Regions from separate parts of the Agrobacterium sp. GW821-FHT02D03 genome, predicted to be linked through region 3. Evidence: predicted binding sites of a transcription regulator. Region 3 holds the regulator's gene; each other region holds the start of a gene.

Region 1 (4,866 bases), 2.6 Mb from region 3:
GCGCAGACCGCGTCACTGCGCCCGCCGGCGCGCCGTCTCAGATCCGCCAGGATGAGAACAAGGTCGTGGTCGAATATGGTTTTGCCGGACAGGCGGAGATCCGTACCTCGCAACTTTACGTCCAGCGCCGTTTCCTGGGTTGGGCCAATTTCTTCTTCGATACACGTTCGCAGTTCTGGGGCAAAAGCTGGGGGGAGCTCGCGTCGCTCGCCCTTTGGCAGCCCCGCATCGATCCAGCACAGTCCAATATTGACAAAATGGTCGATGACTTCCTGGGGAACGACGTCTGGCAACATGAGGATATCTTGTCCAAACTGCTGCAGACGCTGGTCATGGCGTTTCTCGGCACGCTGCTCGGCACGCTCGTTGCGTTCCCGCTTGCCTTCATCGCCGCGCGCAACATCACCGCCAACAGGGCGGCAAACTGGGGCATGAAGCGCGCGTTCGATTTCCTGCGCTCCATCGATATGCTGATCTGGGCGCTGTTCTTTACCCGCAGCTTCGGCCCCGGACCGATCCCCGGCATCGCCGCGATCTTCTTCACCGATACCGGCGCGCTTGGAAAGGTCTATGCCGAGGCGCTGGAAAATGTCGATGACAAGCAGCGCGAGGGCGTGAAGTCTGTCGGTGCGTCGCCCATGATCGTCAATCGCTATGGTGTCATTCCGCAGGTGCTTCCGGTTTTCATCTCGCAGTCGCTCTATTTCTGGGAAAGCAACACCCGCTCCGCCACCATTATCGGCGCGGTCGGTGCCGGCGGTATCGGCCTCAAACTTCTGGAAGCCATGCGCACCAATCAAGATTGGGACAAGGTCGCCTATATGGTGCTGTTGATCCTCATCGTCGTCTTCCTTTTTGACAATATGTCGAACGCGATCCGCTTCCGCCTTATCGGGAAACCCCATCACTAAAGCATGTCGCGCAAAAGTGGTCACCGGTTTTGCGATAACGACATGCGACAAAACAAGGACTTAAAGCGTAAGGAGCGAATCTGAAAGATCGCGACACGCTTTAAACTCGACGTTCATATCCGGCAAATTTGTCGGGTGATATCATCATTCTGTCATGGAAAAGGTCTACCTCGCACTTCTGACCTTGCGGGGTAGAGACGAGTCGTCTCAAATGACGCTTCCGCTGTTTTCATGACGTTTGAAAGTGCGACATCGTGCGCTACGCTCTCTATTTTTCGCCTTCCGCCACTGATCCGCTGACTGAGACAGCGTCGCGGTGGCTGGGGCGCCACGCCTTTTCCGAAGAGGTCTTTGACGATTACGTTAGCTTCGCCGATGTGACGGAAGATCCGCGACGCTACGGCTTCCACGCCACGCTGAAAGCGCCCTTCGAGCTTGCCCCCGACAAAAGCGAAGAGCAACTGATCGAGGCATTTTCGGCCTTTGCCTCCTCACGCACCGCCTTCGACATTCCAGAAGTCGTTGTCGGATCGCTCGGGCCCTTCTTCGCTCTGGTGCCTGCGACACGCCACCAGCCGCTTCAGGATTTTGCCGCCGATGTGGTCGAGCACTTCGAACCCTTCCGCGCGCCCCTCTCCGAGCGCGACATTGCCCGTCGAAAACCCGAGACGCTGAGCGAAAGCCAGCGCGCCAACCTGCATCGCTTCGGCTATCCCTACGTCATGGACGATTTCCGCTTCCACATGACCTTGACCGGGCCGGTGAGTGACGGACGCAGCGACGAGATGGCGGATATCCTCACCAAGACATTTGCCGGCTTCATCCATCGCCCGCTGACGATCTCCGGCCTTGGCCTTTTCGTCGAAAAGGAGCGGGGCGAAGCCTTTACCGTTCATAGCTGGCAGCCACTGGCTGCTCCCAATACGAAAGATGTCCGAAATGGCTGAACATGTCCTATCCAATGCGCGCATCGTGCTGTCCGACGATGTCGTACAAGGCTCCGTCCTGATCCGCGATGGCGTAATTGCCGATATCAGTGAGGGTTCATCAAGAGCCGGCGAAGATTTCGAAGGCGACTATCTGATCCCCGGCCTCGTCGAATTGCACACCGACCACCTGGAGCAGCATTATTCGCCCCGCCCCGGTGTAACCTGGGACAAGATCGCCGCCATTCAGGCGCATGATGCGCAGGTCGCGTCCTCCGGCATCACCACCGTCTTCGATTGCCTGCGTCTTGGCTCGGATGAGGATGGCGGCTTTGCGCGCGGCGAAATGCGTGACATGGCCGATGCCATCGAAAAGGCGAAGGGTGAAGATCGCCTTCGCTCCGACCACCTGCTGCATCTACGCTGCGAAGTTGCCTCCGCCGACGTGCTGGAGCATTTCGAAGACTTTGAAAACGATCCGCATGTGCGGCTGATCTCGCTGATGGACCATTCCCCGGGCCAGCGTCAGTTCCAGACCATGGATCAGTACGTCATGTTCTACCAGAAAAAGCGCGGCTTGAGTGACGAAGCCTTCAAGGCTTTTGTTGATCGACGCGTCTCTGCGTCGGAAAAATTCTCCGGCAAGCACCGCGATTATCTGTCGGCCCGCTGCGCCGAACGCGGCATCACGGTGGCCAGCCATGACGACGCGACGGAAGCCCATGTCGAAGAAGCCATTGGCCACGGTGTGCGGCTTGCCGAATTTCCAACGAGTGTCGAGGCTGCCCAGGCCTCTCATACCGCTGGCATGAGTGTGCTGATGGGCGCGCCGAACATTGTTCGCGGCAAATCCCATTCCGGCAATATTGCTGCGCGCGATCTCGCCGAACTAGGCGTTCTCGATGTACTGTCGTCGGATTACGTGCCTTTTAGCCTGCTCTACGCCCCCTTCCTGCTGGCCGATCAGGTGGAAGGCATCACCCTTCCCAAGGCGCTTGCGATGGTGACGGCAACGCCGGCAAAGACCGTTGGCCTGACGGATCGCGGCTCCATTGCGGCAGGACTGCGTGCAGACCTCGTGCGCGTCCGCCGCGAAAGCGGCGTGCCGGTGGTGCGGAGCGTCTGGCGACAGGGAAAACGTGTCGCATGAGCCTCGCATCGTCTGACTCACCGTCACCAGGCCCCAACCTGCTCGGAACGATGATCGTCGTCGTCGGCCCGAGTGGCGCCGGCAAGGATACGCTCATCGATTATGCCGCAGACCACCTGCGGGATAATCCCGATGTGCATTTCGTCCGCCGTGTCATCACCAGAGACAGCGATGCTGGTGGTGAAAATCACCAGGGCTGCACCGAAGAAGCGTTCCAGCGGAAAAAGGTAGCCGGCGAATTTTGTGTGTCATGGAGTGCCCATGGCCTGCATTACGGCATTCCCGCATCGGTGAAAGAGTATCTGAAGACGGGTGGTGTGGCGGTGGCCAACGGCTCGCGTTCGGCGCTGCCGCATTTCAGAAGTGCTTTCCCGTCATTGAAGGTGGTCGTGGTTACGGCCCGGCCGGAGATTCTTTCGGAGAGGCTGGCAAATCGCGGGCGCGAGAGCATGGTGGAAATCATGGGTCGGCTCGATCGTAAGGTCGATGCCATCTGCGACAGTTTCGATGTGACGAACATCGACAATAGTGGCGAGATTGAAGAGGCCGGATCGGCCTTGCTGGCTCTGCTTCAGCATTGCCTGTCGGCTCGCTAACCGGTTCGCTTACAAGAAGCTGCGACGTTCTTTCGCAACGATATCCTGCAAAAACTGCACGACCGTCCTCACGCGGGCGAGTTGCCGGGCATTCTCGTGATAGGCCGTCCAGTAGGATCGCCGGATGGAAATCTCGGGAAGCAACCGCACAAGGCTCGGATCGTTGCGGGCAATGTAGTCATGCAGAATGCAAATCCCTGCGCCGGAACGCACCGCCTCGGTTTGACCGATCGCGCTGGAAACCGCAAATGTCGCGTCCCAGTCGCGCATGATTTCTGCGGTAAAATTGAGCGATGGCGAAAAGATCAGATCTTCGACATATCCAATCCGCCGATGCTGCCTCAAATCCTCGACAGATTGGGGTGCCGGATTTTGTTCGAGATAGGTTTTCGACGCATAGAGGCCGAGTGAGTAATCGGTCAGCTTTGAAAACACCAGCCGCCCTTGCTCGGGCCGTTCGATTGTAATGGCAATGTCGGCCTCGCGGTGGGAAAGCGAGAAAGACCGCGGCACAGGCACCAACTCGATCCGTAATTCCGGATGCGCCGCCGTCAATGCACCGAGACGCGGCGCGAGAAACGAGACGCCAAAGCCATCCGGAGCTCCGATCCTGACCGTACCGCTGATCGCTGAGAGGCCTTGGCCCAGAACAGCCTGAGCGGAAAGCATTTCAGCTTCCATGCGCTCTGCGGAGATGAGAAACCGTGCCCCTTCTTCTGTCAATTCGCAGCCATTGGTGCGGCGGACAAAGAGCCTCGTCTCCAAGGCAGTTTCCAGCAAGGTCAGGCGCCTCGACAGGGTTGCGTGATTGAGACCAAGCCGTCGTGAGGCGGCAAGGATCTGGCCTGTCCGGGCGACCGCCAGAAACAGGCGCACATCATCCCAGTTCATTTGCTCACCATCGCCACAGGCTCGACATCGATCAGGCTCAGCGACCGGACCATCATCTGGGTTTCGCGCTTGTATTTGAGAAAATGCGGCGTCTGTAAGTGCGCCTCATAGGCCTGGACGTCGCGGTAGACTTCGAGAATGCGGATTGTCTCCGGGGCATCCTTCAAGGCGATGGCGTTGAGAGCGAGGACGCCCTCTTCAAGTCGCACCGAAGCCTCGATCTCCTCAATCAAGAGACGGCGGTAATCATCAAGATGGACAGGATCGATTTCGAGCTCCGCCATCCTCACAATGCGCTTGTTATCCATCGCACTTCGCCTCCGCTTTGCAAAAAACCCCGGACATCGATCGCCCATCATGGGTTAGGACTTTAATCTACGCACAACGGATGA
Region 2 (4,866 bases), 1.2 Mb from region 3:
CCGATTTCAGCGGTAATCGCGCTGCCGGACCGGCCGGCGATCATGATAGCGGTAAGAAGAACGCCGATCTCACGCAATTGGAGAATGCCGACGAGGTCGACCACAAAAACTTCCGCGCCGAAATATCTGAGCTGGAACGCGCCCTGCTGGGCGATGATCGCACCGATCAGGAACGACATCAGCGTTATGATGGGCACCGCACGCACGCCCATGTGATCGACCTGGTTGACGATGGCAGCAGGCGACACGCCGCGCCCTCGACCGAGCTTCATCTGCGCGCCACGAACGGCTGAGCCCAGAATAAACATGCCGGCCATAAAGTCGGACCCTGCCTGGACGACATTGCGTCCCACGGGCTCGAAGATGCGGCTTAAAATACCCTGCTTTTGCGTATCCTTCGGCGGCAGCGGCGCTTCATCGGGAAGCGAGGTGATGATCTCCTCGACCTTCTCATTGCCCTCGAAGCTGACATTCGAGCCGGACTTCTCCAGACGGCTCCGCAGGCTATGGAGGATCCATGCACCGGTCGTATCGATATGGTCGATACCCGACAGGTCGATCGTGATGGGCCCGGATGCACCTGATTTTTCGATCTTGTCGAGTTCGGGCAGAACGGGAGAGATGTTCGCGTTGCGCCAGGAACCGGAGAGCACGTAGCGCGCGCCGCCGCGCCCCGCGTTCTCATCCGCCGAGATTGCAGCCTGTTCCACCCGCTTGCCTGGTTCCTGTTCTTGCATATTTCTCCGCGTGAATGCAGCTTACTGAAAGATTCTCTTAACGATTCATATCTTTTGCCGGACCAGCAAGCCACAGCGGTGCACCGTAAATGGATACATATTTTGCAGGTTCCATGGTTTTACCCCCAACTATAAGGCAATTTTGATGAGCCGTTACCTCGAAGCCACAGCGCAAATCTTCCCGGTTGCAGGAAGCTTCACCATTTCGCGGGGAAGCCGCACGGAAATCCATGTGGTCACCTGCACCATTTCCGACAACGGCGTCCAAGGTCAGGGAGAGTGCGTCCCCTACGCGCGCTATGGCGAAACGATCGAAGGCGTCCTGGCAGATATTGACGCAGCCGCGAAGGCAATCGCTTCGGGGCTCGACCGGGAGCATCTTCAGCAGGCCATGAAGCCGGGTGCTGCGCGCAACGCCGTCGACTGCGCTTTGTGGGATCTGGAAGCGAAGCTCTCAGGGAGACCCGCCTTTGCTCATTTTCTGCCGTCTGCTCCCAAACCCTTGATGACGGCCTATACGATTTCGCTCGCCGACGCGCAGACGATGGCGGCGAAGACAAAAGAAAACGCCCATCGTCCGCTCTTGAAGATAAAGACGGGAACAGAGGACGACGAAGAGCGCCTACGCGCCGTTCGTGCGGCAGCACCAGATGCCGCAATCATCGTCGATGCCAACGAGGGATGGCGTGAAGACAATATAGAGCACCACATGGCCGTTGCCGCGGAGCTCGGGATTTCCTTGATCGAGCAACCTCTCCCAGCCGGCAACGATGCGTTTCTGGCGACGATAAAGCGACCCGTGGCAATCTGCGCGGATGAGAGCGTCCACCTGACGAGAGACCTCGCATCCCTTCGCGATCGTTACGATGCGATCAACATCAAGCTCGACAAGACAGGCGGTCTTACTGAAGCTCTGGTGATGAAGCAGGAGGCCGAGCGTCTCGGCTATCAGATCATGGTGGGCTGCATGCTGGGAACGTCGCTTGCCATGGCACCCGCTGTGCTACTGGCGCAAGACGTGGCCTTTGCCGATCTTGACGGCCCTCTGCTTTTGGCGCGCGATAGAGAGCCTGGTCTTGTCTATGATGGTTCTCTCGTTCATCCGCCACAGCCGGAGCTGTGGGGATAAAGACATCCTCAGGCCGCTTTTGTATCAACGAGCTTGGGAAACATCACCGGCTCCAGCTGGCGCACCGTTGGCTCTTCCGCGCTGTCGCTGGTCTGCATCCAGGTGATCAGCTCGAACGAGCCGTCAAGGTTCTCGACAATGGCCGTGCAGCTTTCCACCCAGTCGCCGGTATTGATGTAGCGGATACCGTCGATATCCTCCATCACCGCATGGTGAATATGGCCGCAGATGACCCCATCCACCTTGTTGCGCCGGGCCTCATCGGCCACCACACGCTGGAACTCGCCGATGAAGTTGACGGCATGCTTCACCTGGAGTTTCGCCCAGGCGGAGAAAGACCAGTAAGGAAGGCCGATACGGCGGCGAACCGCCGCAATCGCGACGTTGACGGCAATCGCCGCATCGTAGGCCCAGTCACCAAGGTAGGCGAGAAGGCGTGCATTGCGCACGACGACATCGAACTCGTCGCCATGCAGCACAAGATATTTCTTGCCGTCCGCTGCCTCATGGATCATGCGCTCGGCCACTTCGATGCCGCCGAAATGGGTGCCGGGGAATTCGCGTAAGAATTCGTCGTGATTTCCGGGGATGTAGACGATGCGCGCGCCCTTGCGCGCCTTGCGCAAAAGCTTCTGCACCACGTCGTTGCAGCCCTGCGGCCAGTACCAGCTTCGGCGAAGGCGCCAACCATCGATGATATCACCAACGAGCACGATCGTGTCCGCCTCGTGATACTTCAGAAAGTCCAGCAGAAAATCCGTCTTGGCCGCTTTCGAGCCAAGATGCACGTCGGAAATGAAAAGCGTCCTGAAGTGTCTGGTTTCGGTCTGCGTGGCCATGGTCTCGTCCCCTCGTCTCATGAAAGGCGTTTGGAAATCTTTCACTCTTGGGAAAACCAGACTCGTGTTTCAGCAAGATGACAAAGCGGCGCTTCCATGGTCCGACGCTGGTCTTTTTGCGAATATCGCCTTTCTCGCTTTTGCATGCCACCCGCCAAATAAACGGCTGTACGGTCGAACTGTTTGCTGTATGCAAAGACCTTCGTGACAATTGAAATAAAGCGGTGAAAAAGATGAGTTCTCAGGACAAGGGCACGACGCAAAACAAGAGCAGCAATGCGGATCTGGATGAGCAGGCGCTCTTCTACCATCGCTATCCTCGCCCTGGTAAACTTGAGATCCAGGCGTCCAAGCCGCTCGGCAACCAGCGCGACCTGGCGCTCGCCTATTCACCGGGCGTCGCTGCCCCCTGCCTTGCCATTCATGAAAATCCGGAAACGGCGGCGCAATATACTGCACGCGCCAACCTTGTGGCTGTGATTTCCAACGGCACCGCCGTTCTCGGTCTCGGCAATATCGGCCCGTTGGCGTCGAAGCCGGTCATGGAAGGCAAGGCCGTCCTCTTCAAGAAATTTGCCAATATCGACGTCTTCGATATCGAAATCGACGCGCCCGGCATCAACGATATGGTCTCCACCATTTCGGCACTCGAGCCCACCTTCGGCGGCATCAATCTCGAAGACATCAAGGCGCCTGAATGTTTCGAAGTCGAGCGCCAGCTGCGCGCCAAGATGAACATCCCGGTCTTCCACGACGATCAGCACGGAACAGCAATCATCGTTGCCGCAGCCGTCACCAATGCGCTGGAACTCGCCGGCAAGGCCTTGTCGGACGTCAAGATCGTCGCATCCGGTGCCGGTGCAGCGGCTCTCGCCTGCCTCAACCTGCTGGTGGAGATGGGCGCCAAGCGCGAAAATATCTGGGTCCACGACATTGAAGGCCTCGTCTATGACGGCCGCAACACGTTGATGGACGAATGGAAGGAAATCTACGCGCAGAAGACCGACAAGCGCGTGCTCGCCGAATCCATCGAGGGCGCAGACGTGTTCCTCGGTCTCTCGGCCGCAGGCGTTCTGAAGCCCGAGCTTCTGGCGAAGATGGCTGAAAAGCCATTGATCCTGGCATTGGCGAACCCAAAGCCTGAAATCATGCCGGAAGAAGCGCGCGCCGCACGCCCGGATGCAATGATCTGCACCGGTCGTTCGGACTTCCCGAACCAGGTCAACAACGTTCTCTGCTTCCCTTACATCTTCCGCGGCGCGCTCGATTGCGGCGCAACCAGCATCAATGAAGAGATGAAGATGGCGGCGGTTCGTGCGATTGCCGAACTGGCCCGCGAGGAAGTCTCCGAAGTCGCTGCCAAGGCCTATAGCGAAGAGACGCCGGTGTTTGGCCCGAACTACCTGATCCCCTCGCCTTTCGACCCACGCCTCATCCTGCGCATCGCCCCCGCCGTCGCGCGCGCTGCCGCCGCAAGTGGCGTCGCATCGCGACCCATCACCGATTTCGATGCCTATCTCGATCAGTTGAACCGCTTCGTCTGGCGTTCCGGCTTTATCATGAAGCCGATCTTCAACAGTGCCAAGAGCGCGGAAAAGAAGCGTATCATCTTTGCCGAAGGCGAAGACGAGCGCGTGCTGCGCGCCGCTCAGGTACTTTTGGAAGAAGGTACGGGCATCCCGATCCTGATCGGTCGTCCGCAGATCATCGAAACGCGCCTGAAGCGCTTTGGCCTGCGCATCCGCCCGAATACCGATTTCGCCGTGGTCAACCCGGAAGACGATCCACGCTACCGCGACTATGTCGATGACTATTTCGCGCTGGTCGGCCGTGCCGGCATCAACCCGGAAGCCGCACGCACGATCGTTCGTACCAACACCACCGTCATTGGCGCTCTCTCCGTCAAGCGCGGCGAGGCCGATGCCCTGATCTGCGGTCTGGAAGGCCGGTTTGACCGTCACCTGCGCGATGTCAATCAGATCATCGGCAAGCGCGAAGGCGTTCAGTCTTTTGGCGGCCTCAGCCTGCTGATCACCCAGCGTGGCGCGCTCTTCATGACCGATACCTTCGTCAATTACGACCCGAGCTCTGAAGACGTCGCAGAAATGGCGATCCTGGCGGCCAAGGAAATCAAGCGTTTCGGCATCACCCCGAAGATTGC
Region 3 (4,866 bases):
CGCCTCGCGGCGGCCTGCATGCTGTCTTCATTGCGAGAGCACTATTGTCACTTCCCCGCCTAATGTCAACAAATCTCGGCACTTCCGGGCAGTTACAAGCCTTGGTAGGTGCTTGCCGCGCAGGCCCGAGGTGTTGCCTTTCTGACTCACAGGGGAAGCAAGTTGGGGAAAACCGGAAAATCGATTCCAGATGATTCCTGCGACTCTTGTCACGGAGTCAACCGACGATTAGGTTAACCGTCAATTACTAGACTGCAATGCGGCGGAACTAGTCACCTACAATCTGGCGAATGGCCTGCGCGTGGTTCACTCCATGGCATAGTAGGTGGATTCTGCCCGAAAACAACGCGACGAGCGGAGAAGCGGCATGAACTGGACGGACGAACGAGTAGAAAAGCTCAAGAGATTATGGTCCGAAGGGCTTAGCGCAAGCCAGATCGCAGCACAACTAGGCGGTGTGAGCCGCAATGCCGTCATCGGCAAGGTTCACCGCCTCAACCTGCCAGGTCGCGCCAAGGCCGGCGGCACGGTCGCCACGTCGCGTCCTGCGCCCAAGCGTCCCGCAGCAGCGCCGCGTCCGGCAAGCTATGCGGCTCCGGCCCGCGCTGCGACCAGCCGTCCAGCACCGGCCCGTAGCTCTGGTGCCCTCGCTTTCAAGGAAGACATGGACATCGACACCGTCGAGCCCATGGAATATGTTCGTTCTTCCAACAATGTCGTTATCCCGATCTCGCGTCGCCTGACGCTGACGGAACTGACCGAGCGCACCTGCAAGTGGCCGGTGGGCGACCCGCTCAAGGACGACTTCCATTTCTGCGGCTGCGAGGCGTCTGAAGCCTCGCCCTACTGCAAGTTCCACGCGAAGATGGCCTACCAGCCGGTCAGCGAACGCCGCAAGGCGTAAGGTCTGTCTCAGAACCAATTCAGAAAGCGGGCTTCGGTCCGCTTTTTTATTGGGCGGTCTCCAGCTTTGCCAAATAATCCAAGCTTGCCTGCAGCAATAATCGCGCCCAGACTATCATCATGGACGCGATCGACACACTGCACGACTATATCTCGGCGCTATGGGCCGGGGCCGTCGACACGCCCTTCCCGCCAATCCCGCGCCGCGCACGTGGCGACGGAACCGTTTACGTCGAATGGCGACGCGGCAGCTACTGGCTGATCTGCGAGGAGCGCGGAGAGGAATATTGGCGTCGGGAAGCCAAGGACATGGACGATGCCGCCTTCCAGTTGATGTCGATCGTGGCGGGAGAAGTGGTGCGCGATCGCGAGCTTGCGGTTCGGGAAAAGGCAGACCGCCAGTCGACCGGCCCGGACGACTATTCGCGCTGGAACTGGATGTACCAGGAGATCGAACTGATGGGCGCGATCAAGGAGAGCTATGGCGCTCGAACTCGAGCCAATTATGCTGAGGTGCTGACCCGCAGCCCGTTGTCTAAGGACGAGATAGACGCCGCGCGATATCCCGTTCCGTCCACATTGATCTGACGCCGGGAAGCCAAGGGCTACCCTCTCTGACACGGCGAGAATAGGAGCGCTTGTACCTTCAAGCAAAGCGCTCCCGAGGCCGATCAGGCTTCCATGGAATAGCCGGCGCCCCGAACGGTGCGAATGACATCCTGCATGCTGGAGAAATTCAGCGCCTTACGCAGGCGACCGACATGGACGTCCACCGTGCGCTCATCCACATAGATATCATGTCCCCAGACACCGTCGAGAAGCTGGGAACGGGAAAACACACGACCTGGCGAGGTCATGAGAAATTCCAGCAGGCGGAATTCGGTCGGCCCGAGACGGACTTCGCGGCTCTTGCGATGGACACGGTGCGTCTCACGATCGAGCTCGATATCGCCGCATTTCAGCACCGAGGACAGGACCTCCGGCTTGGCGCGGCGCAGCATCGCTTTAACGCGCGCCATCAGTTCCGGCGTGGAGAAGGGCTTCACGACATAGTCGTCCGCGCCCGTCGCCAGACCACGAACCCTTTCGCTTTCCTCACCGCGCGCCGTCAGCATGATGATCGGCAGACGTTCGGTTTCCGGCCGCATGCGCAGGCGACGGCAAAGCTCGATGCCGGAGACGCCCGGCAACATCCAGTCGAGGATCAAAAGATCCGGCGTGCGCTCCTGAAGGCGAATCTCCGCCTCGTCGCCACGCGGAATGGTGTCCACGTCATAGCCTTCGGATTCGAGATTGTAACGGAGGAGGACGCTCAGCGCCTCCTCATCTTCGACAACGGCGATTTTTGGCACCATGGCTCCAGATCCTATCTGTCGCTTACTCGGTCACAGCGCCGAGCGTGTTGGAACTATCGTCCTTCGGACGCTCACCTTCCGGCTGGCTGCCAGTGGTCATGTAGTAGATGGTCTCGGCGATGTTGGTGGCGTGGTCGCCAACGCGCTCGATGTTCTTGGCACAGAACAGAAGATGCGTGCAGGTGGTGATGTTGCGCGGATCTTCCATCATGTAGGTCAAAAGCTCGCGGAAGAGCGAGGTGTACATCGCGTCGATTTCCTCGTCGCGCTCGCGGATGGCCTGGGCCTTTTCCGCTGACCGCGTGGAGTAGACGTCCAACACTTCCTTCAACTGCACAAGCGCCAGTTCCGAAAGATGCTCAAGGCCACGCGCCAGTTTGCGCGGAACGCCGGTGCCGGCAACAGCGATGACGCGCTTGGCGGTGTTCTTGCCCAGATCGCCGACGCGCTCCAGGTCTGCGGCAATGCGCAGCGAACCGATGATTTCGCGAAGGTCTGCTGCCATCGGCTGGCGCTTGGCAATGGTGACGATCGCCTTGTCGCCGATTTCGCGCTCGGCGTGATCGAGGATCGTATCGTCCGAGATGACCTTTTGTGCCAGGGCCGCATCGGAATTGACGAGTGCGCGCACGGCATCGGCGCACATCTGCTCGGCCAAGCCGCCCATTTCGGCGATCCGGCGGCTGAGGAACTTCAGCTCCTCATCATAGGCGGACATGATGTGGGAATGTGTCGACATGTTCGTAGTCTCCAGTTTCGAAACGCCCTGTCGCAAGCCTTTTTAGTGGCTCAAGCGACAGGCGCGGTGGGATGCGCAAGCAAGAGCAGGATCAGCCGAAACGACCCATGATATAGTCCTGGGTGCGCTGGTCATCCGGGTTGGTGAACATCTTGTCCGTATCGTTCTCCTCAACCAGGTGGCCGAGGTGGAACATGGCGGTACGCTGCGAAACGCGAGCGGCCTGCTGCATCGAGTGTGTCACGATGACGATGGTGTAGTTGGCACGAAGCTCGTGGATCAACTCTTCCACCTTGGCGGTCGCGATCGGGTCAAGCGCCGAGCATGGCTCATCCATGAGGATGACTTCCGGTGAAACGGCGATGGCACGTGCGATGCACAGGCGCTGCTGCTGGCCGCCGGACAGCCCCGTGCCGGATTCTTGCAGGCGGTCCTTCGCTTCGTTCCAGAGGCCTGCCTTCTGCAGGGCGGACTCGACGATCTGGTCCATATCCGCCTTGTTGCGGGCAAGACCGTGGATGCGCGGGCCGTAGGCAATGTTTTCGTAGATCGACTTCGGGAATGGGTTCGGCTTCTGAAACACCATGCCGACGCGAGCGCGAAGCTCGACGACATCGATGGCAGAATCGTAGATATCCTCACCATCGAGCGTAATCTCGCCGGTGACGCGGCAACCATCGATCGTATCGTTCATGCGGTTCAGCGTGCGCAGAAAGGTGGATTTGCCACAGCCTGAGGGGCCGATGAGAGCCGTCACCGTGTTTTCGCGAACGTTGAGCTTCACATCGTAAAGGGCGCGCTTCTCACCGTAATATACGGAGACGTCCTTGCCGATCATCTTATAGGAAACTTCATTCATTTTCTTGTCCAGCGCCTTTTCAACTGCTGCTTCCGACAACATGTTCATTGTTCCGTTCTCCCTTGCTTCTTATCGCATTTCCGAGCAGAAAACCGGTATCCACATTTCCTCGAAATGCTTTACCAGCGCCGTTCGAAGCGGCGACGCAGCAGGATTGCGCCCACATTCATCACCAGGAGGAACATAAGCAGGATGATGATAGCGCCAGATGTTCTTTCGACAAAGGCGCGTTCGGCTTCATTGGCCCACATGTAGATCTGAACCGGCAGGGCCGTTGCAGGATCAAGCGGGGTCGTCGGGTAATTCGCCACGAAGGCCACCATGCCGATGAGAAGGAGCGGCGCGGTTTCGCCAAGCGCGTGTGCAAGGCCGATGATGGTGCCGGTCAGGATGCCCGGCATGGCAAGCGGCAGCACGTGATGGAAGATGGTCTGCATCTTCGAGGCACCGAGACCGAGCGCTGCGGCGCGGATCGAAGGTGGCACAGCTTTCAAGGCAGCGCGCGTGGCGATGATGATGGTCGGCAGCGTCATCAGCGTCAGCACCAGACCACCGACCAGCGAGGCCGAGCGCGGAAGGCCCATGAAGTTGATGAAGACCGAGAGACCAAGCAGACCGTAAACGATGGATGGCACCGCTGCCAGGTTGTTGATGTTGACCTCGATAAGGTCCGTCAGGCGGTTTTTCGGCGCGAACTCTTCCAGGTAGATGGAAGCGGCAACTCCGATCGGCAGCGACAGCACCAGCACGATCAGCATCATGTAGAAGGAACCGATGAGCGCGACGCCGACACCGGAGGCTTCAGGACGGCTGGATGCACCATTGAAGAAGATGCCGGTGTTGAACTTCTTTTCCAGCGCACCCTTGCCAACCAGTTCGTTCATCCAACCGACCTGCTGGTCGGAGATGCGGCGGTTCTGCTCCTCGCCCGACATATCCACCTGGCCCTTGAAGGCGCTGTCGACATCGCCGGATGCCAGGAGCGACACGGTGCGCGTTGTGCCGATGAC

The links. The regulator PhoB, encoded in region 3, activates phosphate uptake and scavenging genes when phosphate is short. The targets are predictions, from matches to a motif close to TGTCATNNANCTGTCAT.
Region 1: the regulator PhoB is predicted to act here: its motif matches at 1,051-1,067, upstream of AC07U5_RS00785 (DUF1045 domain-containing protein).
Region 2: the regulator PhoB is predicted to act here: its motif matches at 2,772-2,788, upstream of AC07U5_RS06960 (UDP-2,3-diacylglucosamine diphosphatase).

The regions. Positions count from the first base shown of each region.
Region 1 is NZ_JBWKVN010000001.1:159,536-164,401, reverse strand. Features, by position in the region: gene phnE (phosphonate ABC transporter, permease protein PhnE) at 1-911, shown strand, start outside; gene AC07U5_RS00785 (DUF1045 domain-containing protein) at 1,166-1,858, shown strand; gene AC07U5_RS00780 (alpha-D-ribose 1-methylphosphonate 5-triphosphate diphosphatase) at 1,851-2,987, shown strand; gene phnN (phosphonate metabolism protein/1,5-bisphosphokinase (PRPP-forming) PhnN) at 2,984-3,583, shown strand; gene AC07U5_RS00770 (LysR family transcriptional regulator) at 3,593-4,474, opposite strand; gene AC07U5_RS00765 (putative quinol monooxygenase) at 4,471-4,782, opposite strand.
Region 2 is NZ_JBWKVN010000001.1:1,486,900-1,491,765, reverse strand. Features, by position in the region: gene AC07U5_RS06970 (ABC transporter permease) at 1-737, opposite strand, end outside; gene dgcA (N-acetyl-D-Glu racemase DgcA) at 883-1,866, shown strand; gene AC07U5_RS06960 (UDP-2,3-diacylglucosamine diphosphatase) at 1,875-2,705, opposite strand; gene AC07U5_RS06955 (NADP-dependent malic enzyme) at 2,939-4,866, shown strand, end outside.
Region 3 is NZ_JBWKVN010000001.1:2,725,759-2,730,624, forward strand. Features, by position in the region: gene AC07U5_RS12960 (GcrA family cell cycle regulator) at 368-904, shown strand; gene AC07U5_RS12965 (Imm63 family immunity protein) at 1,024-1,491, shown strand; gene phoB (phosphate regulon transcriptional regulator PhoB) at 1,575-2,258, opposite strand; gene phoU (phosphate signaling complex protein PhoU) at 2,281-2,997, opposite strand; gene pstB (phosphate ABC transporter ATP-binding protein PstB) at 3,089-3,904, opposite strand; gene pstA (phosphate ABC transporter permease PstA) at 3,976-4,866, opposite strand, start outside.